One region of the Streptomyces sp. NPDC001599 genome, then DNA from elsewhere that is predicted to be linked to it. Evidence: riboswitches for the same ligand, from Rfam matches in the RefSeq annotation. Region 1 holds a riboswitch; each other region holds the start of a gene.

What was found. Region 1 has a riboswitch for cyclic di-AMP ahead of rpfA (resuscitation-promoting factor protein RpfA). Riboswitches for the same ligand answer to the same signal wherever they lie in the genome.
Region 2: linked by a shared signal. The riboswitch ahead of ACFYZ3_RS06910 (NlpC/P60 family protein) and the one ahead of rpfA (resuscitation-promoting factor protein RpfA) in region 1 are both predicted to bind cyclic di-AMP.
Region 3: linked by a shared signal. The riboswitch ahead of ACFYZ3_RS32655 (M23 family metallopeptidase) and the one ahead of rpfA (resuscitation-promoting factor protein RpfA) in region 1 are both predicted to bind cyclic di-AMP.

What each region holds. Positions count from the first base shown of each region.
Region 1 is NZ_JBIAVA010000012.1:97,683-107,777, reverse strand. It holds gene ACFYZ3_RS27770 (nucleoside triphosphate pyrophosphohydrolase) at 29-1,006, shown strand; gene ACFYZ3_RS27765 (cytochrome P450) at 1,003-2,304, shown strand; gene ACFYZ3_RS27760 (transglycosylase family protein) at 2,448-3,476, shown strand; cyclic di-AMP (ydaO/yuaA leader) riboswitch at 3,660-3,826, shown strand; gene rpfA (resuscitation-promoting factor protein RpfA) at 3,830-4,558, shown strand; gene eno (phosphopyruvate hydratase) at 4,806-6,086, shown strand; gene divIC (cell division protein DivIC) at 6,182-6,664, shown strand; gene ACFYZ3_RS27740 (DUF501 domain-containing protein) at 6,734-7,273, shown strand; gene ACFYZ3_RS27735 (exopolyphosphatase) at 7,270-8,235, shown strand; gene ACFYZ3_RS27730 (NAD(P)/FAD-dependent oxidoreductase) at 8,678-10,095, shown strand, end outside.
Region 2 is NZ_JBIAVA010000002.1:478,773-488,867, forward strand. It holds gene ACFYZ3_RS06885 (LuxR C-terminal-related transcriptional regulator) at 1-644, shown strand, start outside; gene ACFYZ3_RS06890 (hypothetical protein) at 781-1,215, opposite strand; gene ACFYZ3_RS06895 (NlpC/P60 family protein) at 1,316-2,356, opposite strand; gene ACFYZ3_RS06900 (hypothetical protein) at 2,665-3,018, shown strand; gene ACFYZ3_RS06905 (tellurite resistance/C4-dicarboxylate transporter family protein) at 2,996-4,012, opposite strand; gene ACFYZ3_RS06910 (NlpC/P60 family protein) at 4,039-5,223, opposite strand; cyclic di-AMP (ydaO/yuaA leader) riboswitch at 5,230-5,414, opposite strand; gene pcrA (DNA helicase PcrA) at 5,670-8,159, shown strand; gene ACFYZ3_RS06920 (M23 family metallopeptidase) at 8,232-9,749, opposite strand; gene ACFYZ3_RS06925 (esterase/lipase family protein) at 9,946-10,095, opposite strand, start outside.
Region 3 is NZ_JBIAVA010000018.1:35,615-45,709, reverse strand. It holds gene ACFYZ3_RS32675 (CobW family GTP-binding protein) at 1-651, shown strand, start outside; gene ACFYZ3_RS32670 (DNA topoisomerase (ATP-hydrolyzing) subunit A) at 965-3,421, opposite strand; gene ACFYZ3_RS32665 (M16 family metallopeptidase) at 3,758-5,161, shown strand; gene ACFYZ3_RS32660 (M16 family metallopeptidase) at 5,158-6,546, shown strand; cyclic di-AMP (ydaO/yuaA leader) riboswitch at 6,738-6,902, shown strand; gene ACFYZ3_RS32655 (M23 family metallopeptidase) at 6,915-7,679, shown strand; gene ACFYZ3_RS32650 (GntR family transcriptional regulator) at 7,800-8,495, shown strand; gene ACFYZ3_RS32645 (HPr family phosphocarrier protein) at 8,632-8,913, opposite strand; gene ACFYZ3_RS32640 (GNAT family N-acetyltransferase) at 9,116-10,095, shown strand, end outside.

The sequences.
Region 1 (10,095 bases):
CGTCGGCGGTGTGCGTTAGGTTCGAGGAGTGAACGCAACCACCGCCGACGCGACCGCCCCCGACCAGGGCCGCATCGTCCTGCTCACCACCAGCCACCGCGTCGCCCCCGGCCTGCTGTCCTGGCCCGCCTGGCAGGCCCTGCGCACCGCCGACCGCGTCCTGTGCGCCGACGGAGCCCACCCCCAGCTGCCCTATCTGCGCGAGGCGGGGATACGGGTCGAGGAGGCCACCCCGACCGCCGAGGAACTGGTGGACGCCTGCGCCGGCGGCCGTACCGCGGTCGTTGTCGCGACCGGCGAGGGCGAGCCCGCGCTCACCGACTCGCTGGCCCGCCTCGCCGGCTCCGGACGCGTCCGGATGCCCGACCTCGAGTTGCTCCCCGCCTCCTACGACCTCCCGGGCGCCCGCCTCCTCGACCTCGTCCAGGTCATGGACCGCATCCGCCTCGAATGCCCGTGGTCCTCGCAGCGCACCCACAAGGGCCTCGCCAAGTACGCCATCGAGGAGGCGTACGAACTCGTCGAGGCCATCGAGGACGGCGACCGCGACGAGTTGCGGGAGGAGCTGGGCGACGTGCTCCTCCAGGTCGTCTTCCACGCCCGCATCGCCGAGGAGGACCCCGACGCCCCGTTCTCCGTGGACGACGTGGCCGGCACCATCGTCGACAAGCTCATCCACCGCCACCCGCACGTCTTCGGCGACGAGACGGCCGACACCCCCGAGGAGGTCCGCGCCCACTGGCTGCGCACCAAGGCCGCCGAGAAGCAGCGCACCTCGGTCACCGAGGGCGTCCCCCTCGGCCAGCCCGGCCTGGCCCTCGCCGCCAAGCTCGCCTCCCGCGTCCGCACCGCGGGCCTCGACGTCCCGCTGCCCTCCGGCGAGGGCATCGGCTACGACCTGCTCGCCCTCGCCGCCCGCGCCGAGTCCGAGGGCACCGACCCCGAGGCGGCCCTGAGAGCGGCGGCCCGCACCTACCGGGACGCGATCCGGACGGCAGAGGGATGACCGGCAGCTCTTCCGCCCCGGTCCCCGAGCTGTTCACCTGGGAGTTCGCGAGCGACCCCTACCCCGCCTACGCCTGGCTGCGCGAGCACGCCCCCGTGCACCGCACCCGGCTGCCCAGCGGAGTGGAGGCGTGGCTGGTCACCCGGTACGCCGACGCGAAGCAGGCCCTCGCCGACCCGCGGCTGTCCAAGAACCCGGCCCACCACGCCGAGCCCGCGCACGCCAAGGGCAAGACCGGCATTCCGGGGGAGCGGAAGGCCGAGCTGATGACCCATCTGCTCAACATCGACCCGCCCGACCACACCAGGCTGCGACGGCTGGTCAGCAAGGCGTTCACGCCCCGCCGCGTGGCCGAGTTCGCGCCCCGGGTGCAGGAGCTGGCCGACGGCCTCATCGACCGGTTCGCCGCCACCGGCTCCGCCGATCTGATCCACGAGTTCGCCTTCCCGCTGCCCATCTACGCCATCTGCGACCTGCTCGGCGTTCCCCGCGAGGACCAGGACGACTTCCGGGACTGGGCGGGCATGATGATCCGTCACGGCGGAGGCCCGCGGGGCGGGGTCGCGCGGTCGGTGAAGAAGATGCGCGGCTATCTCGCCGACCTCATCCACCGCAAGCGTGCCGCGCTGCCGCCCGAGCCCGCCCCGGGCGAGGACCTCATCTCCGCCCTGATCCGCGCCTCCGACCACGGCGAGCACCTCACCGAGAACGAGGCGGCGGCCATGGCCTTCATCCTGCTCTTCGCCGGATTCGAGACCACCGTCAACCTCGTCGGCAACGGCACCTACGCCCTGCTCACCCACCCCGGGCAGCGGGAGCGGCTGCAAACGTCCCTGGCCGCCGGGGAGCGCGGCCTGCTGGAGACCGGCGTCGAGGAACTCCTGCGCTACGACGGCCCGGTGGAGCTGGCCACCTGGCGCTTCGCCACCCGGCCGCTGACCATCGGCGGACAGGACGTCGCGGCCGGCGACCCCGTCCTCGTCGTCCTCGCCGCCGCCGACCGGGACCCGGAGCGGTTCACCGACCCGGACACCCTGGACCTCGCCCGCCGCGACAGCCAGCACCTCGGGTACGGCCACGGCATCCACTACTGCCTGGGCGCCCCGCTCGCCCGGCTGGAGGGGCAGACGGCGCTGGCGACGCTCCTCACCCGGCTGCCGGACCTCCGCCTCGCCGCGGACCCGGCCGAACTCCGGTGGCGCGGCGGCCTCATCATGCGAGGTCTGCGCACCTTGCCCGTCTCGTTCACACCGCCCGCGTCACCGGCGGACAACGGTCCGTCGCCGAAGCAAAAGTGACACGCGCTCAACTCTGTGATCTTCACGTGATCTGCGCGGCATGAACTTGTGACAAGCGATGATCTCCCTATACGTTCACGGATCAACGTGGTGTCGAGCGTCAACCGCCGCGTGGTCCCCGTCGTCTCGTGAAAGGTCGTCGCATGCTCTCCGGGAACGGTCGTCACCGCCGCCCCCGCCAGGCACCCGCACTGGTCGTCGCCGCCGGAGTGACCGGCTCCGCCATCGCGATCCCGCTGCTCGGCGCCACCGGCGCCCACGCGGCCGACTCCGCGAACTGGGACCAGGTCGCCGAGTGCGAGACCGGCGGCGCCTGGAGCCAGAACAGCGGCAACGGGTACTACGGCGGCCTTCAGCTGTCCCAGGAGGCCTGGGAGCAGTACGGCGGTCTGGACTACGCCCCCAGCGCCGACCAGGCCAGTCGCTCCCAGCAGATAAGAATCGCCGAGAAGATACACGCGGCCCAGGGCATCGCCGCCTGGCCGACCTGCGGTCTGCTGGCCGGCCTGGGCAGCGACTCCGGGATCACGGGCGGTGGCTCCGGCACGGCCGGTGACGGGGCGTCGGAGGGGTCGGACTCCTCGGGGGCGCAGGACACCACCAAGTCGTCCGAATCACCCGCGACCACCGAATCGCCCGAGTCGTCCCCGTCATCCGAGTCATCCGGTTCGACCGGTTCAACCGGCTCGACCGGTACGGCCGAAACTCCGGAGTCGGAGTCCGGGGCGTCCTCTTCGTCCCCTTCGCCCTCTTCTTCGGCTTCTTCCTCGCCGTCGTCTGACGCCTCGTCCGATGGTGCGGACCAATCCACCAAGCCGGACACTTCGTCCGAATCCGACCCCTCCGCCAGTGCCGAACCGCAGGGCACCGAGGGCTCGTCCGGCTCCGGCAAGCACCGCGGCGGCAGTGCGGACGAGGATGCGACGGGGGAGGGCCGTACGGACCCGACGGCGGGCCGGCACGCCTCGCGCGACGGTGACGAGCGAGAGGCCGGGGACGGCTGTTACGTCGTCCGCACCGGCGACAGTCTCTGGGCCATCGCCGACTCCCTTGAGGTCGACGGCGGATGGCACGCGCTCTACGCCGACAACGAGGCGGTCGTCGGTGCCGACCCCGACCACATCCTGCCCGGTCAGACGCTCACGGTCACGGGCGAATCGGGCGAAAAGTAGGGGGAGTTCACGTCACGGTTAGGGACTGTATGTCCCTTTTGGATCTCGTGAGAGATAGGTCTCAGAAGCCGTGATCGTCTTTGAAAATCCGCGGAGCGCGTGTCTACGGTCATGACCGCTCGCCACCGCGGGCCCCGACAGCCGCAACGCCGAATCCTGCCAGCGGCCGTACGGGAACAGTCGTCGCGTCAAGCGCCGCAGGCAGGAGCGGGGGACCCAAGGTAAGCGCCGCACCGGGCAGTTGAGCCGGAGTGGCTAGGGGTGAAGCCGAGTTCCGCGAGGAACCCGGCCGGGCAACTCAACCGGCCCGAACCCGACAGCTCACCTCGCAGGCGTCGGTGAGGGGATCAACCATGCTGTTTTCCGGCAAGGGCAAGCACCGTCGCCCGTCCAAGGCCACCCGAGTCATCGCCGTCGCCGGCGTCACCGGTGCCGCCGTCGCCGCCCCGCTGATGGCGGCCGGCAACGCCTCCGCCGCCACCGCGTCCGAGTGGGACGCCGTCGCCCAGTGCGAGTCCGGCGGCAACTGGTCCATCAACACCGGCAACGGTTACTACGGCGGTCTGCAGTTCTCCGCCTCCACCTGGGCCGCCTACGGCGGTACGCAGTACGCCTCCTCCGCCGACCAGGCGAGCAAGTCCCAGCAGATCGAGATCGCCGAGAAGGTGCTCGCGGGCCAGGGCAAGGGTGCCTGGCCGGTCTGCGGCACCGGCCTGTCGGGCGCCGCGTACACCGGTGGCGGCTCCCAGGACAGCGGTTCCTCCAGCTCCGAGAGCTCGCAGAGCCAGAGCAGCGGCTCCACCGCCGAGCGCTCCACCGAGCAGAAGGCCTCCCGCTCCTCCGAGCGCCCGGCCGCCGAGCCGAAGGCCGAGAAGCCCGCGAAGAAGACCGTCACCACCCCGACCGGCAAGAAGGTCGAGAAGGGCGACGGCGAGTACAAGGTCGTCAAGGGCGACACCCTCAGCTCGATCGCCGAGGAGCACGACGTCAAGGGCGGCTGGGCGAAGCTGTTCAAGCTGAACGACGACATCGTCGACGACGCCGACCTGATCTACCCGGGCCAGCAGCTGCACCTGAAGTAGGCGGCGGCCCGCCCCGCGACTCCCGCCCCGGTGCGTGTTCCCCCGTACGCACCGGGGCGGGATTTTCATGTTCCGCCTTTGTTCCGTTCGGAAACAATTTACTCTCGGTTCTGTCCAGCGGGTGGGCGATCGGCTGGCCGATCGCCCGGAGCCGGTTAGGCTCGGTCCCGCAGAGCCGTCGCGGTCCCGCGGACCGCGGCCCACCGAAGCGCCACATCGAAGCGTCACATTGAAGAAGGAGATGCTCGTGCCGTCCATCGACGTCGTCGTAGCCCGGGAAATCCTGGACTCCCGAGGCAACCCCACGGTCGAGGTCGAGGTCGGCCTCGACGACGGCAGCACGGGGCGTGCCGCCGTTCCCTCCGGCGCCTCCACCGGTGCCTTCGAGGCCATCGAACTGCGTGACGGCGACCCGGGCCGTTACCTCGGCAAGGGCGTCGAGAAGGCCGTGCTGGCCGTCATCGAGCAGATCGGCCCGGAGCTGGTCGGCTACGACGCCACCGAGCAGCGCCTGATCGACCAGGCCATGTTCGACCTGGACGCCACCGACAACAAGGGCTCGCTCGGCGCCAACGCCATCCTCGGCGTCTCCCTCGCCGTCGCCCACGCCGCCTCCGAGGCCAGCGACCTGCCGCTCTTCCGCTACCTGGGCGGCCCGAACGCGCACCTGCTGCCGGTGCCGATGATGAACATCCTGAACGGCGGCTCGCACGCCGACTCCAACGTGGACATCCAGGAGTTCATGATCGCCCCGATCGGCGCGGAGTCCTTCTCCGAGGCCCTGCGCTGGGGCGCCGAGGTCTACCACACCCTCAAGAAGGTCCTGAAGAACAAGGGCCTGGCCACCGGCCTCGGCGACGAGGGCGGCTTCGCCCCGAACCTCGGCTCCAACCGCGAGGCCCTCGACCTCATCCTCGAGGCGATCAAGGAGGCCGGCTACACCCCCGGCGAGCAGATCGCCCTCGCGCTCGACGTCGCCGCGTCCGAGTTCTACAAGGACGGCTCCTACGCCTTCGAGGGCAAGCAGCGCACCGCCGCCGAGATGACCGAGTACTACGCCGAGCTGGTCGAGGCGTACCCGCTGGTCTCCATCGAGGACCCGCTGTTCGAGGACGACTGGGACGGCTGGAACACCATCACCGCCAAGCTCGGCGACAAGGTCCAGCTGGTCGGCGACGACCTGTTCGTCACCAACCCGGAGCGCCTGGCCCGCGGCATCGAGGAGAACTCGGCCAACGCCCTGCTGGTCAAGGTCAACCAGATCGGCTCGCTGACCGAGACCCTGGACGCCGTCGAGCTGGCCCAGCGCAACGGCTTCAAGTGCATGATGTCCCACCGCTCCGGCGAGACCGAGGACGTCACCATCGCCGACCTGGCCGTCGCCACCAACTGCGGCCAGATCAAGACCGGCGCCCCGGCCCGCTCCGAGCGCGTCGCCAAGTACAACCAGCTGCTGCGCATCGAGGAGATCCTCGACGACGCCGCGGTGTACGCCGGCCGCAGCGCGTTCCCCCGCTTCAAGGGCTGACGACCCGGTAGAAGGCAGCGTCGTACGTACGTCCCCGTACCCGGTCCCGTACCGTGTGCGGGGACGTACGCGCGTGCACGGGAGGCGGAGACCAGATGGCCGTGAAGGACCGGGACCGTTTCTCCACCGCGACCAGGATCCGGATCATCGGGGAACAGACCGCGGCCCGGGTCTACCGCTCGCAGACCAAGCGCCAGGCCCGGCGCTCCCGGCTGACCGGCCGGGCCGCGCTGCTCGCCATGGTGCTCTGCTCGCTCGTCGTGGCGCTCGCCTACCCGATACGGCAGTACGTCGCCCAGCGCGCCGAGATCGCCGATCTCCAGCGGGAGCAGCGGGAGACCCGGCAGCGGGTCGAGGACCTGCGCGACCTCAAGGCACGCTGGCAGGACGACGCCTACGCTGAGCAGCAGGTCCGGCTGCGGCTGCACTACGTGATGCCGGGGGAGACGGGGTTCGTCGTCGTCGACCCGGAGGCGGCCGAGCAGACCCGCGCCCGGGCCGGCGCCGCCGACCGCCCCTGGTACCGGAACGTGTGGGACGCGGTCGACAAGGCCGACGCCGTCGCCCGCCGACAGTGAACCGACCGCACCGACAGTGAACCGGCCGCTCCGGCAGTGACTCAACAGGAAGACCAGCAGAAGACAGTCATGCAGACTCCCCCGCCGACCACCCCGCGCACCGAGCCGACCGACGCGGACGTGGCGGCCTTCAAGCAGCAGCTCGGCCGTCCGCCGCGCGGCCTGCGGGCCATCGCGCACCGCTGCCCGTGCGGGCAGCCCGACGTGGTGGAGACGGCGCCGCGGCTGCCCGACGGCACGCCCTTCCCCACGCTGTACTACCTGACGTGTCCGAAGGCGGCCTCCGCCATCGGCACGCTGGAGGCGAACGGCGTGATGAAGGAGATGACCGAGCGGCTGGCCACCGATCCGGAGCTGGCCGCCGCCTACCGCGGCGCGCACGAGGACTACATCCGGCGCCGCGACGAGATCGAGGAGCTGACCGGCTTCCCGAGCGCGGGCGGCATGCCGGACCGTGTGAAGTGCCTGCACGTGCTGGTCGCCCACTCGCTGGCCGCCGGTCCCGGGGTCAACCCGCTGGGCGACGAGGCGATCGCGATGCTGCCCGAGTGGTGGCGCAAGGGCCCGTGCGTGACGGTACCCGAGACGGCCGAGGAGGATGCCAAGTGACCCGGGTCGCCGCCATCGACTGCGGTACGAACTCCATCCGCCTGCTGGTCGCCGACGCGACTGTGTCCGACAGCGCCTCCGGCGCGGGGGCCACGAGCGAGCTGACCGACCTGGACCGCCGCATGACCATCGTGCGGCTCGGCCAGGGCGTCGACCGCACCGGGCGGCTCGCGCCCGAGGCGCTGGAGCGGACCTTCGCCGCCTGCCGCGAGTACGCCGAGGTCGTCAAGGCGCACGGCGCCGAGCGGCTGCGCTTCGTCGCCACCTCCGCCTCCCGCGACGCGGAGAACCGGGACGACTTCGTGCGCGGCGTGCTGGACATCCTGGGCGTCGAGCCGGAGGTCATCTCGGGCGACCAGGAGGCCGAGTTCTCCTTCACCGGGGCGACGAAGGAACTGACCGGCCGGGCGGACCTCGACAAGCCCTACCTGGTCGTCGACATCGGCGGCGGCTCCACCGAGTTCGTCGTCGGCGACGACCACGTGCGCGCCGCCCGCTCCGTGGACGTCGGCTGCGTGCGGATGACCGAGCGGCACCTGGTGCGCGACGGCGCGGTGACCGACCCGCCCGCGGCGGAGCAGGTCGCCGCGATGCGGGCCGACATCGAGGCCGCCCTGGACCTGGCCGAGCGGACGGTGCCGCTGGGCGAGGCGCGCACGCTCGTGGGTCTGGCCGGGTCGGTGACGACGGTGTCCGCGATCGCGCAGGAGTTGCCGGAGTACGACTCGGCCGCCATCCACCACTCCCGTGTCTCGCGCGACCGGGTCCGGGAGATCACCGACTGGCTGCTGGCCTCCACCCACGCCGAGCGCGCGGCGGTCCCCGCCATGCATCCGGGCCGGGTCGACGTGATCGCGGCGGGGTCCCTGGTGCTGCTGGCGATCATGGAGCGGACGGGCGCGGAGGAGGTCGTCGTGAGCGAGCACGACATCCTCGACGGCATCGCGTGGTCGATCGCGTAGGGCGCTCGCGTCGGCGGTGCGACAGCGGTGCCGGTAGCGGTCTGAGCAGGACGGACGACGATTGAGCGGGTGCCGGGGGGCCTTTCGGGGCCCCTCGGTGACGTCCCGTCGGGAAAGTTCGTGAAGTTCTTCACAAGGAATTGGGCCCTGTCGGACGACGAAAGCGCGCGCGTTGACCCTTTTGGGGTTTCAACTGCCCTTTGAACGTGTTCAGGTCGGTGTCGCGAGAGGGTTCCGCGGGGCCCTCGCGGAAGGGTGGTCCACCGCTTCCGAAGCGCGGAGGTGCAGCTCACGCGGCATTGACAACGGGGTGCCCTACACCCTGGTTCCTTCGCCCGCCATGATCTCCGTCACGTGAGCGGCGGATGGTAGCACAGCACCCACCGAAGCTTGTGAAGGGGCGCACGATCCACCCCCCTCAACCGGGTGGATACTCGATGGCATGAGCACCACGGAGCGTCCCAGGATCCTCGTAGTAGGCGGTGGGTACGTAGGCCTGTACGCAGCTCGACGCATCCAGAAGAAGATGCGTTACGGCGAGGCGACCGTCACCGTCGTCGACCCGCGGTCGTACATGACCTACCAGCCCTTCCTCCCCGAAGCCGCCGCCGGCAGCATCTCCCCGCGGCACGTCGTCGTCCCCCTGCGGCGCGTGCTTCCGAAGGCGGAGGTCCTCACCGGCCGGGTCACCACCATCGACCAGGACCGCAAGGTCGCCACGATCGCCCCCCTGGTGGGCGAGGCGTACGAGCTGCCCTTCGACTACCTGGTCATCGCGATGGGCGCGGTCTCCCGCACCTTCCCGATCCCCGGCCTCGCCGAGCAGGGCATCGGCATGAAGGGCATCGAGGAGTCCATCGGCCTGCGCAACCACGTCCTGGAGCAGCTGGACAAGGCCGACTCCACCACCGACGAGGAGATCCGCCGCAAGGCGCTCACCTTCGTCTTCGTCGGCGGCGGCTTCGCCGGCGCGGAGACCATCGGTGAGGTCGAGGACATGGCCCGGGACGCGGCCAAGTACTACAACAACGTCTCCCGCGAGGACATGCGCTTCATCCTCGTGGACGCCGCCGACAAGATCCTCCCCGAGGTCGGTCCCAAGCTCGGCCAGTACGGCAAGGAGCACCTCGAGGGCCGCGGCGTCGAGGTCTACCTGTCCACCTCCATGGACTCCTGCGTCGACGGCCACGTGGTGCTGAAGAACGGTCTCGAGGTCGACTCCAACACCATCGTGTGGACGGCCGGCGTCAAGCCCAACCCGGCGCTGGCCCGCTTCGGCCTGCCGCTCGGCCCCCGCGGTCACGTCGACACCCAGGCGACCCTCCAGGTCCAGGGCACCGACTACATCTGGGCCGCGGGCGACAACGCCCAGGTGCCCGACCTCGTCGGCCGCAAGGCGGGCAACGAGAACGCCTGGTGCCCGCCGAACGCCCAGCACGCGCTGCGCCAGGCCAAGGTCCTCGGCGACAACGTGATCTCCGGCATGCGGGGCTTCCCGCAGAAGGAGTACAGCCACGCCAACAAGGGCGCGGTGGCGGGCCTCGGCCTGCACAAGGGCGTCGCGATGATCGTCATGGGCAAGATGAAGATCAAGCTCAAGGGCCGTCTCGCCTGGTACATGCACCGCGGCTACCACGGCATGGCGATGCCGACCTTCAACCGCAAGATCCGCGTCTTCGCGGACTGGACGCTCGGCATGTTCCTCAAGCGCGAGGTCGTCTCCCTCGGCGCGATGGAGACCCCGCGCGAGGAGTTCTACGAGGCCGCCAAGCCCGCCCCGAAGCCCGCCGCGGCGAAGGCCGTGGACAAGGCCGACCAGAGCGAGAAGGCCGCGAAGCAGGAGAAGACCGAGGCCAAGGC
Region 2 (10,095 bases), on a different contig from region 1:
TGCTCGTCGACGACCACCGCATGTTCCGCACCGGCGTCCAGGCCGAGATCGGCCAGACGGACGTGACCGGGGTCGAGGTCGTCGGCGAGGCCGCCGACGTCGACCAGGCCGTCACGGTCATCACCGCGACCCGCCCCGAGGTCGTGCTCCTCGACGTCCACCTCCCCGGCGGTGGCGGGGTCGAGGTGCTGCGCCGCTGCGCACCCCTGATGAGCGACGCCGAGCGGCCCGTCCGCTTCCTCGCCCTGTCCGTCTCGGACGCGGCGGAGGACGTGATCGGGGTGATCCGCGGCGGCGCCCGGGGCTACGTCACCAAGACCATCACCGGCACCGACCTGGTCGACTCGGTCTTCCGGGTCCAGGAGGGCGACGCCGTCTTCTCCCCGCGCCTGGCCGGCTTCGTCCTCGACGCGTTCGCCTCCACCGACGCCCCGCCGGTCGACGAGGACCTCGACCGTCTCACCCAGCGCGAGCGCGAGGTACTGCGCCTGATCGCCCGCGGCTACGCGTACAAGGAGATCGCCAAGCAGCTCTACATCTCGGTGAAGACCGTCGAGTCCCACGTCTCCGCGGTCCTGCGCAAACTCCAGCTGTCCAACCGGCACGAGCTGACCCGGTGGGCGACGGCACGGCGGCTGGTCTGATGCCGGGGTGACCGCGCTGCTCGACGGCGATCTGTCGAAGTGCGCTCCCCCAAGCCCCCGTTGCGCGGTCGCCGGAGTGGTCTGGACGGCGTTCGTCGCGTACGCCCGTTCCGACGCCCGAGCTCGAGCCTCGGGTTCAGGACAACAAGCCGTCCGTGACCCGGGCCACCCACGTGCCGGTGCACCCGCCCACCACGTTCGCCGTCAGGAACGCCGTGTTCTGCGTGGCCGACAGTCGCCGCGACTCCGAGTCCGGGCCCAACGCCGACAGGCGGGCGGGTGCCATGAGCCAGAACGCGCCGCGTGCCCCGATCGTCCGGACCGTCCACACCACGACCCCGGCGGCCGCCACCACGCACAGAACCGCACCGGCGATCTGCCAGAAGCCGACGCGTTCGCCCCCCAGCATCTGGGCGAGCCCCACGACCGGCACGCCCAGCAGCACCATCCGGTACGCCTCGTGGCCCCGCCGCTCGGGGCCGTAGACGGCACGGTTGTAGAAGCCGACCGCGATCATCAGCAGCGGGGTGGCGAGGTCAGGACGCGTTTTCAGGGACGGCGACGACGACATGTGGATCCCCCCCGGGAGGTGCGTCGAAGCCGTCAGATTATCGGCGTGCCCGCTGCCGCGACCGCGCGCCTCCCCGCGGGATCGGCGCGCGGCCGGAGCGTCATGCCACCCGCGTCGCCCCCGCGAACGGCATCTCGTCGACCGGTGCGACGCGGACCGGAGCCGACGGGTTCGGGGCGTGGATCATGCGGCCGTTGCCGACGTAGATGCCGACGTGGCTGATGCCCGAGTAGAAGAAGACCAGGTCGCCGGGGAGGAGTTCGGAGCGTGAGACGCGGCGGCCCGCGTCGATCTGGGCGTAGGTGGTGCGGGGGAGGGAGACGCCGGCGGCGCGGTAGGCGGCCTGGGTGAGGCCCGAGCAGTCGAAGGCGTTCGGGCCGGTCGCGCCCCACACGTAGGGGCTGCCGAGCTTCTGGTAGGCGTAGGCGACGGCTGCGGCGGCGCGGGAGTTGGGGGCCTGGGACGAGGCGGACAGGCCCTCCCGTGGACCCGGCGCCGAGCGAGAGGCCCGGTCGCCGACGCCGGCGCGTTCCTCGGCGGTCAGCCGGGACAGCAGGCGGCGGGCCTTCTCCAGCTTGCCGGTGACGGTCTCGCGGTGACGTTTCAGCTCGGCCCGGCGCGACTTCAGCGAGGCCGCCTCGACGCGGGCGGCGCCGCGCAGTCGCTCGACGTCGCGGAGTTCCTTGCGCACGCGGCCCACGGTGGCGTGCTGCCGGCTGCCCGCGCGCTCGACGAACGCGGCGCCGTCCAGATACCGGTCCGGGTCGGAGGAGAGCGCGAGCTGCAGCGCCGGGTCGAGACCGCCGCTACGGTACTGCGCCGCCGCGGCCGAACCCAGTGCCTCCCGCGCCGAGTTCAGCCCGTCCTCCTTGCGGGCGGCCTCGTCCCGCAGTTCCTCCAGGCGGCGTTCGGCGGCGTCGGCCTTCTCCTTCGCGCCGTTGTACTTCTCCGTGGCCACCTCGGCCTCCTGGTAGAGCTTGTCCACCTTGGCCCTGACCTGGGCCGCCGTCGGCTGCGGGTCGGCGTGTCCGGTCCCGCCCAGCCCCGTCGCGGTGGCGGCGCCCGCGAGGGTGATCGTGGCCGCCGTACGGGCCCTGCTCCCGCCCTTCGCGCGCTGTCGCGGCCTGCGGTGCGTTCCCACCTGCGATCCACGTCCTTCCGTACGACTCGACTCCGGCCGGCGCCGGACCGGCCCCGGTCCGTTCCGGCTGCCTGGGCCAGGACGCTAGGCGCGTCGGTAACGGTCCGGTGACGGGATGCGCGGAAGTGGCGGTAGGGGATCAGACGGCGACCGTATGTGATCGCCACGGCCTCCGAGGCCCGGCGCCTTCACGCAGGGTGATGACCGATATGCCGGACCGGGGGCGGGTGGGGGACGTGAGCTGTTATGGGAGGGTCGGGGCGGCCCGGTGTCCGTGCGGGTCAGGCCCCTCATTAGGCTCCGGCCTCATGGACGTACTCATCCACCTCTTCGTCGGCCTGCACATCGTCGGTATCGCCGCGCTCCTCGGCGGCTTCCTGACCCAGATGAAGGCGATGGGCCGGGGCGAGGCCCGGTTCACCCCCGCGATGCTGCACGGCGCGCTGACGATGCTGGTCACCGGTGCCGTCCTGGTCGGTCTCAACCAGGCCCAGGACTACTCCGTGGACAACGTCAAGATCGGGGTGAAGCTCGCCGTACTGATCGTGATCCTGGGCCTCGTCTACGTGAAGCGCGACGACGAGAAGGTGGACAAGCCGCTGTTCGGCCTGGTGGGCGCGCTGACGGTGGTGAACGTCTTCATCGCGGTGCTGTGGACCTGACGGTCGCCCCGGAGCCCTCGCCCGCGGACCGCAGCCCGGCCCGGGCCCGGCCGACCGCCCCTACAGCGACCGCCAGCCATCCGGCCACCGCGATCCACAGCAGCGCCCGGCCGGGCGCGTCCAGCCACGGGACGTCGACGACGGCGGCCACCGACAGCGTCGCCGCCGCCGTCATGCCGAGCGGGAAGACGGTCGACCAGCGGCGCACGTCGTAGCGCGGGCGGGGCCAGGCGATCTCGGCGGCCAGCAGCACGGCGTACCAGGCGAGGTCGAGCGTGAGCAGGAAGACGGTCACGTCGTGCAGGACGGCCTGGTCGTCGGCGTTCCACAGGTACATGCCGGTCCCGGCCGCCGCGAGCAGCTTGGCACCGGCGAGCGCCGAGATGGCGAGCGCGCCGCCCGCCACCCAGTGGTCCCCGGAGCCCCGGGCCACCTGTCGCAGGTCGAAGCGGAACAGCGCGATCAGGTAGAGCACGATCCCCAGCCAGAACGGCACCAGCGCCGCGTGCGCCAGCCACGGCGTCGAGGTGGCCGCGGCCAGCGTGGCGGCGAGCACGGTGAGCCCCTCCGTGGCCACGCAGCCCAGGAACACCGCCCCGGGCATCCGCCGCCCCCAGTGCCGCACCACCAGGAACAGCAGCCACGGCCACAACAGGGCCGCCAGCGCCAGCAGCACCGCCGCCAGGAGCGACCAGCCGAGCAGGGAGAAACGGGTGCCGAGCACGGTCGTCGCGGCGACGGCGGTGAGCGCCCCCGGCGTCCCCGCCCGCTTCACCCACTGCACCCGGTCGGCCAGCAGCAGGTAGACGAAGTTCGCCGCCAGTATCAGCCAGGCCGCGCACGCCAGGACCAGGGCGATCCGGGACAGGACCTCGCGGCCCGTCAGATGCAGGGCGACCGACACGATGCCGGTCGCCATCACCGCGGCCCCGGCCGCCGGTGGACGCTGCGCCCACCAGGCGCGCAGCGCGGAGGTATGGGTGGCCGATGACATGCGCCCGATGCTAAATACCGCGCCGATCAGCCCGGGCGCACCACGCTGTAGATCGAGGACTCGCCGTCGTAGAAGATCGACTCCTCGCGGACGTACGCGCCCGGCTTCGGGGCGTGGATCATCATGCCGTCGCCGATGTACAGGCCGACGTGGCTGATGTCGTCGTAGAAGAAGACCAGGTCACCGGGTTGCGCCTGGGAGACGGAGACGGTGGTGCCCGCGTTGACCTGGTCGTAGGTGACGCGCGGCAGCGTCACGCCGGCGGCCTTCCAGGCGGCCTGGGTGAGGCCCGAGCAGTCGTAGGAACCGGGGCCCGTGGCGCCCCAGACGTACGGCTTGCCGATCTGCGCGCGGGCGAAGGCGATGGCCTTGTCGGCCTTGGTGCCGGTCGAGGTGCCCGGCGTCGACGAGTCCGACGACTCGGAAGAGCCGGTGCCGCCGGATCCGGAACCGCTCTCCTGCTGCTGGGCGGCCTCCTCCCGGCGCTTGCGCTCGGCCTCCTCCTGGGCCGCCTGCTGCTTCGCCAGCTCGGCGGCCTTGCGCTCGGACTCCTCCTGCTTCTTCCTCTCGATCGCCGCGAGCCGGGCCTTCTCCTCGGCGGTCAGTTCCGAGAGCAACTCCCGCGCGGTGGCGAGTTTCTTCTGGACGGTCGACTTGGCCGTCTTCAGGTCGGTCTGCGACTCGGTGAGCGTCTCGAGGCTCTCGGTGGCCTCCCGGCGCTTCTTCATCGTCTCGGACTGCTGCGTGACGTAGTCGTCGACGGCGGTCTTCTGCCGGCCGGTGAGCCGGTTCATCAGCTGGTTCTGGTCGAAGTAGTCCTGCGGCGAGTCCGCGAGCAGCAGCGTCGCGGTCTCCGGGACCGAGGCGCCCGTGCGGTACTGGGCGGAGGCGAAGGAACCCAGCTCCTCGCGCGCGTCGTTGAGCTTCTGGGTGCGCCGGGCGACGTCGTCGAGGAGGCCGTCGACCTTCTTGCGCTGCTTGGTGGTCTTCTCCTTGGCCGCGTTGTACTTCTCGGTCGCCGACCCGGCCTGGCGGTAGAGGTCGTCGACCTTCTTCTCGACCTCCTCCAGGGTCGGCCGGTCGTCCGACGGCGTGGCGTTCGCCGTCTGGGACAGCAGCGCGACGGAGGTGAGGGCCGCGGTGGCGAGGGCCGGGGTCCGTATGCCCGCGACGCGGGTACCGGTGGGGCGCGACTTGCGGTGCGACGCCAAGGAGGCGACTCCTTCCAGTGCTCCGCCTACCGGGTTAGCTGTCGGGTTCGGGCGGTGGTTCGGAAGGGTTGCCCTACGGCGGCCCGCCCTCTTCGTGCAGTCGAGGGCGGTGCGGCCGATTCACCCCAAGGTCTCGGTGGGTCCCCGGCTCCGGTGCCGTGCGGGCAGGCCGGACTCGGCGGAGGCCGCGCGGACCGGCGAGGTTCGCCGGAGGGGGTCGAGCGGCCTGCCCCGCACCGTAGCCAACTCGTGTGGCCGCTGTGAAGGTTGGTGGGTGATATGCCCGATACATTTTCGTGACCTTTCGTTCGGGTGCCTCCGGGGCGGTCGCGAGCGTCACTCTTCGTGGTTCCGCTGGTCGCAGGGCGTGCCCGCGCCGAGAGGGTGGGGGGCATTTTCCGGGGTGGCACCGGGTTGTCGGTGGGGCGCCCTAGACTCGGAGAGCGATGAGCAGCCTCTTTGACGACAGCTTCCTGGCGAGCCTCCAGACCCCCCGGGGTCACGAGGAGGAACCCCCGCCGCCGCCCGAGGACGATCACGGACCGGAGCCGGTTCCGCACGATCTGTTCGGCGGGAAGTTCGACGCGCCCCCGGAGCGGGACACCCACTACCGGGACGGCGCCCCGCGCCCCGCCCTGGACGCCGCGGCGCTCCTGGAGGGGCTGAACGAGAACCAGCGCGCCGCCGTCGTCCACTCCGGCTCCCCGCTGCTCATCGTGGCCGGTGCCGGTTCCGGCAAGACCCGCGTGCTGACCCACCGCATCGCCCACCTGCTGGCCGAGCGGAACGTCCACCCGGGCCAGATCCTCGCGATCACCTTCACCAACAAGGCCGCGGGCGAGATGAAGGAGCGCGTCGAGCAGCTCGTCGGCCCGCGCGCCAACGCCATGTGGGTGATGACCTTCCACAGCGCGTGCGTCCGCATCCTGCGCCGCGAGTCGAAGAAGCTCGGCTTCACCTCGTCGTTCTCGATCTACGATGCCGCCGACTCCAAGCGGCTCATGGCGCTGGTCTGCCGCGACCTGGACCTGGACCCCAAGCGCTTCCCGCCGAAGTCGTTCAGCGCGAAGATCAGCAATCTGAAGAACGAGCTGATCGACGAGGAGGACTTCGCCGCCCAGGCCGCCGACGGCTTCGAGAAGACGCTGGCCCAGGCCTACGCGATGTACCAGTCGCGGCTGCGCGAGGCCAACGCCCTCGACTTCGACGACCTGATCATGACGACGGTCAACCTGCTGCGCGCCTTCCCGGACGTCGCCGAGCACTACCGCCGCCGCTTCCGGCACGTCCTGGTCGACGAGTACCAGGACACCAACCACGCGCAGTACGCCCTGGTGCGCGAGCTGGTCGGCGTGCCCTCGGAGCACCCCGTCGACGTGCCGCCCGAGGCCGAGGTGCCGCCCGCCGAGCTGTGCGTGGTGGGCGACGCCGACCAGTCGATCTACGCGTTCCGCGGCGCCACCATCCGCAACATCCTCCAGTTCGAGGAGGACTACCCGGACGCGACGACGATCCTGCTCGAGCAGAACTACCGCTCCACGCAGACCATCCTCAGCGCCGCCAACGCGGTCATCGAGCGCAACGAGTCCCGCCGCCCCAAGAACCTGTGGACCAACCAGGGCAGCGGCGCCCGGATCACCGGGTACGTCGCCGACACCGAGCACGACGAGGCGCAGTTCGTCGCCGACGAGATAGACCGTCTCACCGATGCGGGCGAGGCCAAGGCAGGCGACGTCGCGGTGTTCTACCGGACCAACGCCCAGTCCCGTGTCTTCGAAGAGGTCTTCATCCGCACCGGCCTGCCCTACAAGGTCGTCGGCGGCGTCCGCTTCTACGAGCGCAAGGAGGTCCGGGACGTCCTGGCCTACCTGCGGGTGCTGGCCAACCCGGAGGACTCGGTGCCGCTGCGCCGCATCCTCAACGTCCCCAAGCGCGGCATCGGCGACCGCGCGGAAGCGATGATCGACGCCCTCTCCCAGCGCGAGAAGATCAGCTTCCCGCAGGCGCTGAGGCGTGTCGACGAGGCGTACGGCATGGCCGCGCGCTCCGCGAACGCCGTCAAGCGGTTCAACACGCTCATGGAGGACCTCCGTACGATCGTCGAGTCCGGCGCCGGACCGGCGACCGTCCTGGAGGCGATCCTCGAACGCACCGGGTACCTGGCGGAGTTGCAGGCCTCCACCGACCCGCAGGACGAGACCCGTATCGAGAACCTCCAGGAACTCGCGGCCGTCGCCCTGGAGTTCGAGCAGGAGCGGGCCGAGGGCGAGGAGGCCGGGACCCTGGCCGACTTCCTGGAGAAGGTCGCGCTCGTCGCGGACTCCGACCAGATCCCCGACGAGGAGGACGGCGACGGCGTCGTCACCCTGATGACCCTCCACACCGCCAAGGGCCTGGAGTTCCCGGTCGTCTTCCTCACCGGCATGGAGGACGGCGTGTTCCCGCACATGCGCGCCCTCGGCCAGGCCAAGGAGTTGGAGGAGGAACGCCGCCTCGCCTACGTCGGCATCACGCGCGCGCGTGAGCGCCTCTACCTGACCCGGTCGACGCTGCGCAGCGCCTGGGGCCAGCCGTCGTACAACCCGCCCTCGCGGTTCCTGGAGGAGATCCCGGCACCCCACCTGGAGTGGAAGCGGACCGGGGCGAACGGCCCCGCGCCCTCCGCGCCGGTCTCGGGCGTGGCGGCCTCGCTGTCCTCGTCCCGTTCCCGCTCGTCGGCGTCGGGCGCGTCCGGCTTCGCCACCCGCAGGTCGGCCGGCGCCGAGCAGCCCACGGTCTCGCTGGCGGTCGGCGACCGCGTCACGCACGACCAGTTCGGACTCGGCACGGTGGTCGGCGTCAAGGGCACCGGGTCGAACGCCGAGGCGACGATCGACTTCGGGGACACCAAGCCGAAGCGGCTGCTGCTGCGGTACGCGCCGGTGGAGAAGCTCTAGCGGCGGTGAGGGCGGTGGGCCCGGGATTCGACCCGGGCCCGGCCGGGCCCGTGCTGCTGAGACGTTACGGCGTCACGTCGGGCTGATGCCGTGGCTGCGCAGCCAGGGAAGCGGGTCGATCGACGAACCGCCGGCGGGGCGCACCTCGAAGTGCAGGTGCGGACCGGTCGAGTTGCCCGAGTTGCCGGAGAACGCGATCGCGTCGCCCGCCTTCACGGTCGTACCCGAGGGCACCTGGTAGCTGGAGAGGTGGCAGTACCACGTCTCCGTGCCGTCCTTCGCGGTCACGATCATCATGTTGCCGTACGCGCTGTTGTACTGCGTCCGCACGGTGCCGTCGGTCGCCGCCATCACCTTCGTCCCGTACGACACGGGGAAGTCGATGCCGGTGTGGACGGACATCCAGTTGATGCCGGCCTGCCCGTAGTACGCGCTGAGGCCGTGCTGTGCCACCGGGAGCGCGAACTTGGGGCGCAGCCGCTCCTTGCGGGCCGCCTCCTGTGCCGCCCGTTTCTTCTCGGCGGCCTGCTGGGCCTTGAGGTCGATGCGCTCCTGGGTCCGGCTGGCGCGGTCGGCGAAGTCGTCGGCCCCGGCGGCCAGGCTGGTGAGCTGGGTGTCCAGCTTGTTGTTGGCGGCGGACGGTTTCACCGGCGCGGCCTCGGCGTTGCCCGGGTCCGGCGCGGACGCCGCGCTCTCCGTGCCCTCGTCGCCGGTCAGACTGCCGACGGAGGCGGCCGCGATACCGGCGACACTCATCACACAGGCCGACGGCACGGCGATGGTCAGCAGCGCGGAGCGCTTGGCGGGCTGGCGGCGACGGGAGCGCGCCCCGGCGCGGGAGCCGGTGCGGGCGGCCGGGATCCGCGCGGCCGGCGTGACCTCTTCCTGGTCGTCCAGCAGGGCGGTCACGGCGGGGAGTTCGCCGGTGGCGGCCAACTCGCCGTCGTACGGGGCCGGTTCGGTGCCGTGGTCGACGGGTGCGAGGTCGTCAGGTGCGGGGTGCTCGGCCGGGCGGGCCGGGTCCTCGACGGCGTCGGGGGCCGCGTGGCCCGCGTTCCACTGCGTGGCGTCGTAGGCGCCGGTGTCGAAGGTCTGCGTGCCCCAGTCCCACTGCTGGGTCGCGTCGGCCGGAGCGCCGGACTGGTCCGGGTGGCTCCAGGCGCCGGTGTCCCACTGCCCGGTGGCCTCGGCACCCGTGCCGTGCGGCGGTACGGGCTCGTGCTGCTGGTATCCGGACGTCCACGTCGTCGTGTCGTAGGCGCCGGTGTCGTAGGCGGCGTGGTGCTGGGCCGCGTACGCGTCGTAGTGCAGGGCCTGCTCGCCGCCGGTGGACCACTGGGTGGCGTCGTACGAACCCGTCGCCTCGTGGGCGCCGGTGTAGTGGCCCGGCATGCTGCCGAAGAGGGGGTCCGCGTCGAAGGCCGAGGTGTCGGCGGTGCCGGTGGAAAAACCGGTGGAGGCGTAGCCGCCGAACGTGGTGAGGTCGCCGTACTGGGCCTCCCCCGTGCCGTACGACGCGTACTGCGCCGAAGCGGCGTCGGAAGCCGGAGCCGGGGTGGTCCTTGTCCCCGACGGGTGACGGTCGTTCACCAACTTCTCTTTCGCCTCGACAACAGGGGCTGCCAGAGCAGTGCGGCGACTGTACCCGGCGGTATACGGGCACGACAATCTTCGTCAGGTTTCGCGAGCGAAGGAAACGGGCAATCGGCCGTGTTTTGGGGGACGGCGGGCACGAGTTTGGCTTTGTGTTCGAGAATTGTTCGAGTCCGAACGGGTTGCTTCGTTCTCAGGCGACGGTCAGCCCGCCGGATCGTTTGCCCGGTTCCCCGTCCGTTTGCCCCGCTGTCTCCGGTCCGGCGGTGTCGAGTGCCTGCCGGATCCCCGTGGCCACGGCGGGGTGCACGGGCAGGGCGAGATGGCCGATGCCGCTCACCCG
Region 3 (10,095 bases), on a different contig from region 1:
ACCCGTGCCAAGCATCCCGAGATCGACCGGCATCTGGCACTCGCCGATCTGGTCGTGGTCAACAAGACCGACCGGGCTCCCGACGCCGAGCGTGTGCTCGGCCTCGTGCACTCGCTCGTCGACGGTGCCGCAGTCGTGCCCGCGACCTACGGCCGTATCGACCCCGAGTTCCTCTACGACTGCCGGCCCGGCGAGGAGCGCGTGGGGCAGCTGTCCTTCGACGACCTGCACGACCACTCCGAGGGCGGCGCACATCCCGGGCACCTGCACGCCGCCTACGACACCCTGTCGTTCGTCTCCGGCCTCCCGCTCGACCCGCGCCGGCTCATGCGCTTCCTCGACAGCCGTCCCGAGGGCCTGTACCGGATCAAGGGATACGTCGACTTCGGCCCGTACGACACGCGGAACCGGTACGCCGTCCACGCCGTCGGACGCTTCCTGCGCTTCTATCCGGAACCCTGGCCACCCGCCGACGCCCGCCGTACCCAGCTCGTCCTCATCGGCTCCGGCATCGACGCGGCGGCCCTCGGCGCGGAACTCGACGCATGCCGCCGGGACGCCGACGCCCCACCCGCCGACGACCACGGCATGTGGGGCGTCCTGCGCTACGTCCAGGACCCCGACGGCGAGGATCCACCGCCCGGGGCCTAGGTGTGCTGTCCCGGGACGGCGGATCAGGCCCTGGCGGAACTCATGGCCGGAGCCCGCGGCGGCGGATTCGCCCCCCGCCTCGGCGTGCCGCGAGACAGAGCCTCATGCGGGCGAGTACGCGGGAAACCGGACCCGACCCCGCTCGGCGATCACGCTGCCGAGGTCGTTGAACAGCACCGCGCGCACGCGCCGTCCCTCCTCCTCGCTCAGTGGCGTGGGGCCGCCTTCCGCAGGCTGCAACCGGACGTTGCACAGGTCTCGGACCACTGGCTACTCACCGTTCGTCGGGACCACGCCACCGGAACGACGGGCCCTACGCGGGGCCCGCCACCACCGACACCGTCCTGGGCAGCGACACGCCCGAGCCGTCGCGGCGCGGGTCGATGTCCGGGAGCTGGGCCGGCGTGCCGTTCTTCTGCGCGGCGAGGGCCGGGACGGCACCCGCCCAGGCGAAGGCCAGGCAGTCCTCGCCCTTCAGGAACCGCTGGCAGCGCACACCGCCCGTGGCGCGGCCCTTGCGCGGATACTGGTCGAACGGCGTGAGCTTGGCCGTGGTCTGCACGGAGTCGTCCAGTGTGCCGCGCGATCCGGCGACCGTGAAGACCACCGCGTCCGCGGCCGGGTCCACCGCCGTGAAGGAGATGACCTTGGCCCCGTCGGCGAGCTTGACGCCCGCCACGCCACCCGCCGGACGGCCCTGCGGGCGGACCTGCGAGGCCTGGTACCGCAGCAGCTGTGCGTCGTCCGTGATGAAGACCAGGTCCTCGTCACCGGTGCGCAACTCGACCCCGCCGACGATGCGGTCGCCCTCCTTGAGGGTGATGACCTCCAATTCGTCCTTGTTGGACGGATAGTCGGGCACCACCCGCTTGACGACGCCCTGCTCCGTGCCGAGCGCCAGCCCCGGCGAGGACTCGTCCAGCGTGGTCAGGCAGACGACGTCCTCGTCGTCCTCCAGGGACACGAACTCCGCCAGCGGCGCGCCGCCCGCGAGGTTCGGCGCCGCCATGGCCTCGGGGAGCTGGGGCAGGTCCACGACGTTCACCCGCAGCAGCCGCCCGCCGGACGTCACCACGCCCACCTCGCCGCGCGCCGTGGCCGGTACCGCCGAGACGATCAGGTCGTGCTTGACGCGCTTGGCCCCGGCCTCCGTGACGAGAGGCTCGTCGTTCGCGGTGCGGGCCAGCAGGCCCGTCGAGGACAGCAGCACCCGGCAGGGGTCGTCCGCCACCTGGAGTGGCACGGCGGCGACCGGGGCGCCGCTCGACTCCAGCAGCGTCGTACGCCGGTCGGTGCCGAACTTCTTCGCCACCGCCGCCAGTTCGGCCGAGACCAGCTTGCGGAGCTCCGCGTCCGAGTCGAGGATCCGGGTCAGCTCCTCGATCTCCGTGTTCAGCCGGTCCTTCTCGGACTCCAGCTCGATGCGGTCGTACTTGGTGAGCCGGCGCAGCGGCGTGTCCAGGATGTACTGCGTCTGGACGTCGCTCAGCGAGAACCGCTCCATCAGGCGCTGCTTGGCCTGCGCGGAATTCTCGCTGGAGCGGATGAGGCGGATGACCTCGTCGATGTCGACCAGGGCGGTGAGCAGGCCCTCGACCAGGTGCAACCGGTCCCGCTTCTTGCTCCGGCGGAACTCGCTGCGGCGCCTGACGACGGTGAATCGGTGGTCGAGATAGACCTCCAGCAGCTCCTTGAGGCCCAGGGTGAGGGGCTGGCCGTCGACCAGGGCGACGTTGTTGATGCCGAAGGACTCCTCCATGGCCGTCAGCTTGTAGAGCTGCTCCAGGACCGCCTCCGGCACGAAGCCGTTCTTGATCTCGATGACCAGGCGCAGTCCGTGCGCGCGGTCGGTGAGGTCCTTGACGTCCGCGATGCCCTGGATCTTCTTCGAGCCGACCAGGTCCTTGATCTTCGAGATGACCTTCTCCGGGCCGACCGCGAAGGGCAGCTCGGTGACGACGAGACCCTTGCGGCGGGCCGTCACCGTCTCCACGGACACCGTCGCGCGGATCTTGAAGGTGCCGCGGCCCGTCTCGTACGCGTCCCGGATGCCGGGCAGGCCGACGATCCGTCCGCCGGTGGGCAGGTCGGGGCCCGGCACGTGCTTCATCAGCGCGTCCAGGTCGGCGTTCGGGTTCCGGATCAGATGCCGGGCCGCCGCGATCACCTCGCGCAGATTGTGCGGCGGCATGTTCGTGGCCATGCCGACCGCGATGCCCGAGGCGCCGTTGACCAGCAGGTTCGGGAAGGCGGCGGGCAGGGCCACCGGCTCCTGCTCCTGGCCGTCGTAGTTCGGGGCGAAGTCGACGGTGTCCTCGTCGATGGACTCCGTCATCAGGCCGGCAGCCTCGGCCATCCGGCACTCGGTGTACCGCATGGCGGCCGGCGGGTCGTCGTTGCCCAGCGAGCCGAAGTTGCCGTGGCCGTCCACCAGGGGGACGCGCATCGAGAACGACTGGGCCATGCGGACCAGGGCGTCGTAGATCGACGCGTCGCCGTGCGGATGCAGCTTGCCCATGACCTCGCCGACGACGCGGGCGCACTTCACGTAGCTGCGCTCGGGCCGCAGGCCCATCTCGTTCATCTGGTAGACGATGCGCCGGTGCACCGGCTTGAGGCCGTCGCGGGCGTCCGGCAGCGCACGGGAGTAGATGACCGAGTACGCGTACTCGAGGAAGGAGCCCTGCATCTCGTCGACGACGTCGATGTCGAGGATCTTCTCCTCGTACGAGTCGTCGGGCGGCGGGGTCTTCGTACTACGGCGGGCCATCGCTGCCGGCTCCTTGCTGAAGCGTGAACGGTGATCTGACGCCGTCCATTGTGGACTGCGGCACTGACAGCCACCGACCAGGACCCGTCACGGGCTGCCGGCCCGGCGCTGCCCGCAGGGTACGCCCTCGTCCGGGGGGCGCCGTCCGCGCAGTCGTCCCCGGCGGCCCGTCAACCGCGTTCTCGCTCTCGGCGTACGGGGCCCGGGAACTCCACCGGCCGCCCGCACGCTTGCATACAGTGGCAGGACCGGCGGAATCACGCAGTTCCGCCCATGGATTCCACCCGGTGGTTCACCCAGTGACTCCACCAGGATCTCGCGATCGAAGGGACGTACATGCCCATGGGTCACACGGCCACAGCCCAGGCAGGCTCCGGCGGCCTGACAGCGACCGAGCACCGCCTGGCCAACGGCCTGCGCGTGGTGCTCTCCGAGGACCACCTGACCCCGGTCGCGGCGGTGTGCCTCTGGTACGACGTCGGCTCGCGCCACGAGGTCAAGGGGCGCACCGGCCTGGCTCACCTTTTCGAGCACCTCATGTTCCAGGGCTCCGCCCAGGTCAAGGGCAACGGCCACTTCGAGCTGGTGCAGGGCGCCGGCGGCTCGCTCAACGGCACCACCAGCTTCGAGCGGACCAACTACTTCGAGACCATGCCCGCCCACCAGCTGGAGCTCGCCCTCTGGCTGGAGGCCGACCGCATGGGCTCCCTGCTCGCCGCCCTGGACGACGAGTCGATGGAGAACCAGCGGGACGTCGTCAAGAACGAACGCCGCCAGCGCTACGACAACGTCCCCTACGGCACCGCCTTCGAGAAGCTGACCGCCCTCGCCTACCCGGAGGGCCACCCCTACCACCACACGCCGATCGGCTCGATGGCGGACCTGGACGCGGCGACCCTGGAGGACGCGCGCGCGTTCTTCCGCACCTACTACGCCCCGAACAACGCGGTGCTCTCGGTCGTCGGCGACATCGACACCGAGCAGACGCTCGCGTGGATCGAGAAGTACTTCGGCTCCATCGCCTCGCACGACGGCAAGCAGCCTCCCCGGGACGGCGCGCTGCCCGACGTCATGGGCGGGGAGCTGCGGGAGGTCGTCGAGGAGGAGGTCCCGGCCCGGGCCCTGATGGCGGCCTACCGCCTGCCGGAGGACGGCACGCGCGCGTGCGACGCGGCCGACCTGGCCCTGACCGTCCTGGGCGGCGGAGAGTCGTCCCGCCTGTACAACCGCCTGGTCCGCCGCGACCGTACCGCCGTCGCCGCCGGCTTCGGCCTGCTCCGGCTCGCCGGGGCGCCGTCCCTGGGCTGGCTGGACGTGAAGACGTCCGGCGACGTCGAGGTGCCGGTCATCGAGACCGCCATCGACGAGGAGCTGGCCCGGTTCGCCGAGGAGGGCCCCACGGCCGAGGAGATGGAGCGCGCCCAGGCCCAGCTCGAGCGCGAGTGGCTGGACCGCCTGGGCACGGTCGCCGGCCGCGCCGACGAACTGTGCCGGTACGCCGTCCTGTTCGGCGACCCGCAGCTCGCCCTCACCGCCGTCCAGCGGGTGCTCGAGGTGACCGCGGAGGAGGTCCAGGAGGTCGCCAAGGCCCGCCTGCGCCCCGACAACCGCGCGGTGCTCGTCTACGAGCCCACCGCCCCCGCCGACGAGACCGACGCCGACGAGACCGACGCCGACGGGACGACCGTCACCGTGTCCGTGCCCGACGCCACCGAAGAGAACGAGGAGGCGGCCAAGTGACCGAGCTGGCCACCATGGAATTCCACGCGCAGCCGCAGGCCGGTGAGCCCAAGCCCTGGGCGTTCCCCGCCCCCGAGCGCGGCAGCCTCGACAACGGCCTCACGGTGCTGCGCTGCCACCGCCCCGGCCAGCAGGTCGTCGCCGTCGAGGTGCTCCTCGACGCCCCCCTGGACGCCGAGCCGGCCGGTCTCGACGGCGTCGCCACCATCATGGCGCGCGCCTTCTCCGAGGGCACCGACAAGCACTCCGCCGAGGACTTCGCCGCCGAGCTGGAGCGCTGCGGCGCCACCCTCGACGCGCACGCCGACCACCCCGGCGTCCGGCTGAGCCTGGAGGTGCCCGCCTCGCGCCTCGCCAAGGCCCTCGGCCTGCTCGCCGACGCCCTCAGGGCGCCCGCCTTCGCCGACGGCGAGGTCGAACGGCTGGTGCGCAACCGGCTCGACGAGATCCCGCACGAGCTGGCCAACCCCTCCCGGCGTGCCGCCAAGGAACTCTCCAAGGAGCTGTTCCCGGCCGACGCGCGCATGTCGCGCCCGCGCCAGGGAACCGGGGAAACGGTCGAGGCCATCGACTCGGCGGCCGTACGCGCCTTCTACGAGCGGCACGTCCGCCCCGCCACGGCCACCGCGGTGGTCGTCGGCGACCTCACCGGCCTCGACCTGGACGCGCTGCTCGGCGACACCCTGGGCGCCTGGACCGGCTCGGCCGCCGAGCCGCGCCCCGTGCCCCCGGTGACCGCCGACGACCGGGGCCGGGTCGTCATCGTGGACCGTCCCGGTGCCGTCCAGACGCAACTGCTGATCGGCCGCACCGGCGCCGACCGGCACGACCGCGTGTGGCCCGCGCAGGTGCTCGGCACCTACTGCCTGGGCGGCACCCTCACCTCGCGCCTGGACCGCGTCCTGCGCGAGGAGAAGGGCTACACCTACGGTGTGCGGGCGTTCGGCCAGGTCCTGCGCTCCGCGCCGGACGGCACGGGCGCCGCGATGCTCGCCATCAGCGGATCCGTCGACACCCCCAACACCGGTCCCGCCCTGGAGGACCTGTGGACGGTGCTGCGCAAGCTGGCCGCGGAGGGGCTCACCGACGCCGAGCGCGATGTGGCCGTGCAGAACCTGGTGGGCGTGGCGCCGCTGAAGTACGAGACGGCGGCGGCCGTGGCGAGCACGCTGGCCGACCAGGTCGAGCAGCACCTGCCCGACGACTTCCAGGCCACGCTCTACCGTCAACTGGCCGCCACGGGCACCGTGGAGGCCACCGCGGCGGTCGTGAACGCCTTCCCGGTGGACCGTCTCGTGACGGTCCTCGTCGGCGACGCGGCGCAGATCAAGGAGCCCGTCGAGGCCCTCGGCATCGGCGAAGTCACCGTGGTGGCGGCCGAGTAGCGGCACGCGCGTGCGGCGGCCCTGGTGACCGGTGTGTCACCAGGGCCGCCGTTTGTCCGGATTGGGGGAGTGGTTGCCTGTCTGCCCTGTGGCGTGCGCTACAAAAAGCCTGTTGCGTTTGAGGATTGAACGCAGCCGCGTTTAGCGTCGTCCGGGCTGTTCGTCAGGCAGTGCGCCGCATCCGCGGCACCGGACAGTCATCGCCGAGTCCCCGTACGGCGCGAGCCAGGGGAGCCGGGGACCCATCGCAGTCCCTGGGGTGAATCGGACGCCCGCGCGCACCGCGAGGGGGTCCGTAGGAGACCTTCCACCTCCGAACCCGTCAGCTAACCCGGTAGGCGAGAGGGAAGGAAAGGACAAGCCTCTACATGGCGTTCACGCGCGCCACCGGGAAGCACCGCCGTACCGGCCGGGTGCACCGCACCACCGCCCGCGCGGCGGGGGTCGCGGCCCTCGCCACCACCGGCGTCGTCGGCACCCTCGCGGCTCCGGCGCTCGCCGCCGAGCCCGAGGCGGAACAGACCGGGCTCACCCCGGTCGTCACCATCGGCGACTCCATAGCCGACGAGATCGACGCCCAGGCCCTCGCGCAGAAGCAGGCGGCCGCGGACGCCGCCGCCCGCGAGGCGGCCCGGGAGGCGGCCCGCGAGCGGGCGGCCGAGGCGGCCAAGGAGGCGCGCGAGGCCAAGGAGCGCGCCGCGCGTGAGGCGGAGCGCAAGCGTCTCAACACCTTCGTCGCGCCGATCACCGCCTCGTACGTCTCCACCGCCTACCAGGCCGGCAGCTCCCTGTGGTCCTCCGGCAGCCACACCGGCATCGACTTCCACGCCTCCAGCGGCACGTCCGTGCACTCCGTCGGCGTCGGCACCGTGGTCGAGGCCGGCTGGGGCGGCGCGTACGGCAACCAGGTCGTGATCAGGATGCACGACGGCACGTACACGCAGTACGGGCACCTGTCGTCCATCGGCGTCTCGGTCGGCCAGTCGGTCGAGCCCGGCCAGCAGATCGGCGTCTCGGGTGCCACCGGCAACGTCACGGGACCGCACCTGCACTTCGAGGCCCGTACGAGCCCCGAGTACGGCTCGGACGTGGACCCCGTCGCCTATCTCCGCTCCCACGGCGTGAACGTCTGACAAAAAGGCCCCGGCTTCCCGAGTCGGGGCCTTTTGTATTCCATACCGGCTTGATTGGCCTAGAGTCGCTGAAAGCGCGTCCATCGTCGGCGTTTCAGGGGATCAAGGCGGAGGTCGGTCATGCGTATTCCGGCGCATTCGGTGTGCACGGCGATTCGGGACGACATCGTGGCCGGCGTCCACGGACGCGGGAGCCGGCTCACCGAGGAAATCCTCGCCCGCCGCTACGGCGTCTCCCGCGTCCCCGTCCGCGAGGCCCTGCGCACGCTGGCGGCGGAGGGCTTCGTGGTGACCCGGCGGCACGCGGGCGCGTGCGTCGCGGAACCGACCGCCCGGGAGGCCGCCGACCTGCTGGAGACCCGCACGCTGCTGGAGCCGCTCGGAGCCTCCCGGGCCGCCCGGCGGCGCACCGACGCCCACCTCAAGGTGTTGCGCGGTCTGGTCAGGCTGGGGCAGGAACGGGCCAGGCGGGGCACCGTGGACGAGCTGCGCTCCCTGGGCGGCTGGTTCCACGAGACCCTCGCCCGGGCGGCGGACAGCCCCTCGCTGGCCGCGCTGCTGACCCAGATCCGCCACAAGATCGCCTGGATGTACGTCGTGGAAGCACCGGTCGGACCGGTGGAGTACTGGGCGGAGCACGCGGCGATCACCGACGCCGTGGCCCGGGGGGACGGTGAACGCGCGCGGGCGCTCATGACCCTGCACATCGAGCGGTCGGCATCCGGCCACCGGCTCCGATTCGCCACCGGCGGCGCGGCGCCGGACCGTGTGAGGAATACGCAACATTCCGTAAACACCGCGAGCCCGCTCCGGTAACAAAGGTTCCGTAGACAAAAGCGGGGGAATTTCGGCGGCTATTTCTGCCGTCCCGAATCGACTGAAGCGGAAGAGGGAAAGACGAAAGGCCCGTCCGGTGCTCCCGGCGGGCCTTTCGCTGCTGCTGTCCCGTCCGTCAGACGGTCTCGGGAAGCTCCTCGAGCCCCTCGGCGACCAGCTTCGCCAGCCGGTCCAGGGCCGCCTCCGCGCCCTCGGCGTCGGAGGCGAGGACGATCTCCTCGCCCCCCTGGGCGCCGAGGCCGAGCACGGCCAGCATGGAGGCCGCGTTGACGGGGGACCCGTCGGCCTTGGCGATCGTCACCGGGACGCCTGTGGCCGTGGCGGCTCGGACGAAGATGGAGGCGGGGCGGGCGTGGAGACCCTCGGCCCAGCCGACGTTGACGCGGCGCTCAGCCATGTGATGCTGCCCTTCAGGTGTTCAGAGGCGGTGAAGTTGTCTAGACCAGTCTTGTCTAGACCAGTTTCCCACATCGTGAAGCGAGCCGGGACGACCACGTGGGCCGCCCCGTACGGGTCCCGGACCGCGGCCTCGGTCCGGGCATCCGTCCCCCACAGACTGCCCCGCGCCGTTGTCGTACGCGAGCCGTACTCTGGGGCCCATGCAGACCTCGTCGGACCGGCACGAGTACCCCGCCCACTGGGAAGCCGACGTGGTGCTGCGCGACGGCGGCACCGCGCGCGTCCGCCCCATCACCGTTGACGACGCCGAGCGCCTGGTCAGCTTCTACGAGCAGGTTTCCGACGAGTCGAAGTACTACCGCTTCTTCGCGCCGTACCCTCGCCTGTCCGCCAAGGACGTCCACCGCTTCACGCACCACGACTTTGTGGACCGGGTGGGACTCGCGGCCACCATCGGCGGCGAGTTCATCGCCACCGTACGCTACGACCGGATCGGGGCCGACGGAACGCCCGCCACCGCACCGGCCGACGAGGCCGAGGTCGCCTTCCTCGTCCAGGACGCCCACCAGGGGCGCGGCGTCGCCTCGGCGCTCCTGGAGCACATCGCCGCCGTCGCCCGGGAGCGGGGCATCCGCCGCTTCGCCGCCGAGGTGCTGCCCGCCAACAACAAGATGATCAAAGTCTTCATGGACGCCGGGTACACCCAGAAGCGGAGCTTCGAGGACGGGGTGGTCCGCCTGGAGTTCGATCTCGAACCCACCGACCGCTCGCTGGCCGTGCAGTACGCGCGCGAGCACCGCGCGGAGGCCCGTTCCGTCCAGCGGCTGCTGCAGCCCGGCTCGGTCGCGGTCGTCGGCGCCGGCCGCACCCCGGGCGGCGTCGGCCGCAGCATCCTCGGCAACATCCGGGACGCGGGGTACACGGGCCGCCTGTACGCCGTGAACAGGGCCTTCCCCGAGGACATGAAGGAACTCGACGGGGTTTCGGCGTTCCGCTCCGTGCGCGACATCGACGGGCCCGTCGACCTCGCCGTCGTCACCGTGCCCGCCGAGCACGTCCCGGACGTCGTCACCGCGTGCGGCGAGCACGGGGTGCAGGGACTGGTCGTGATCTCCGCCGGATACGCCGACAGCGGCCCCGAGGGACGCGAACGCCAGCGCGCCCTCGTGCGGCACGCGCG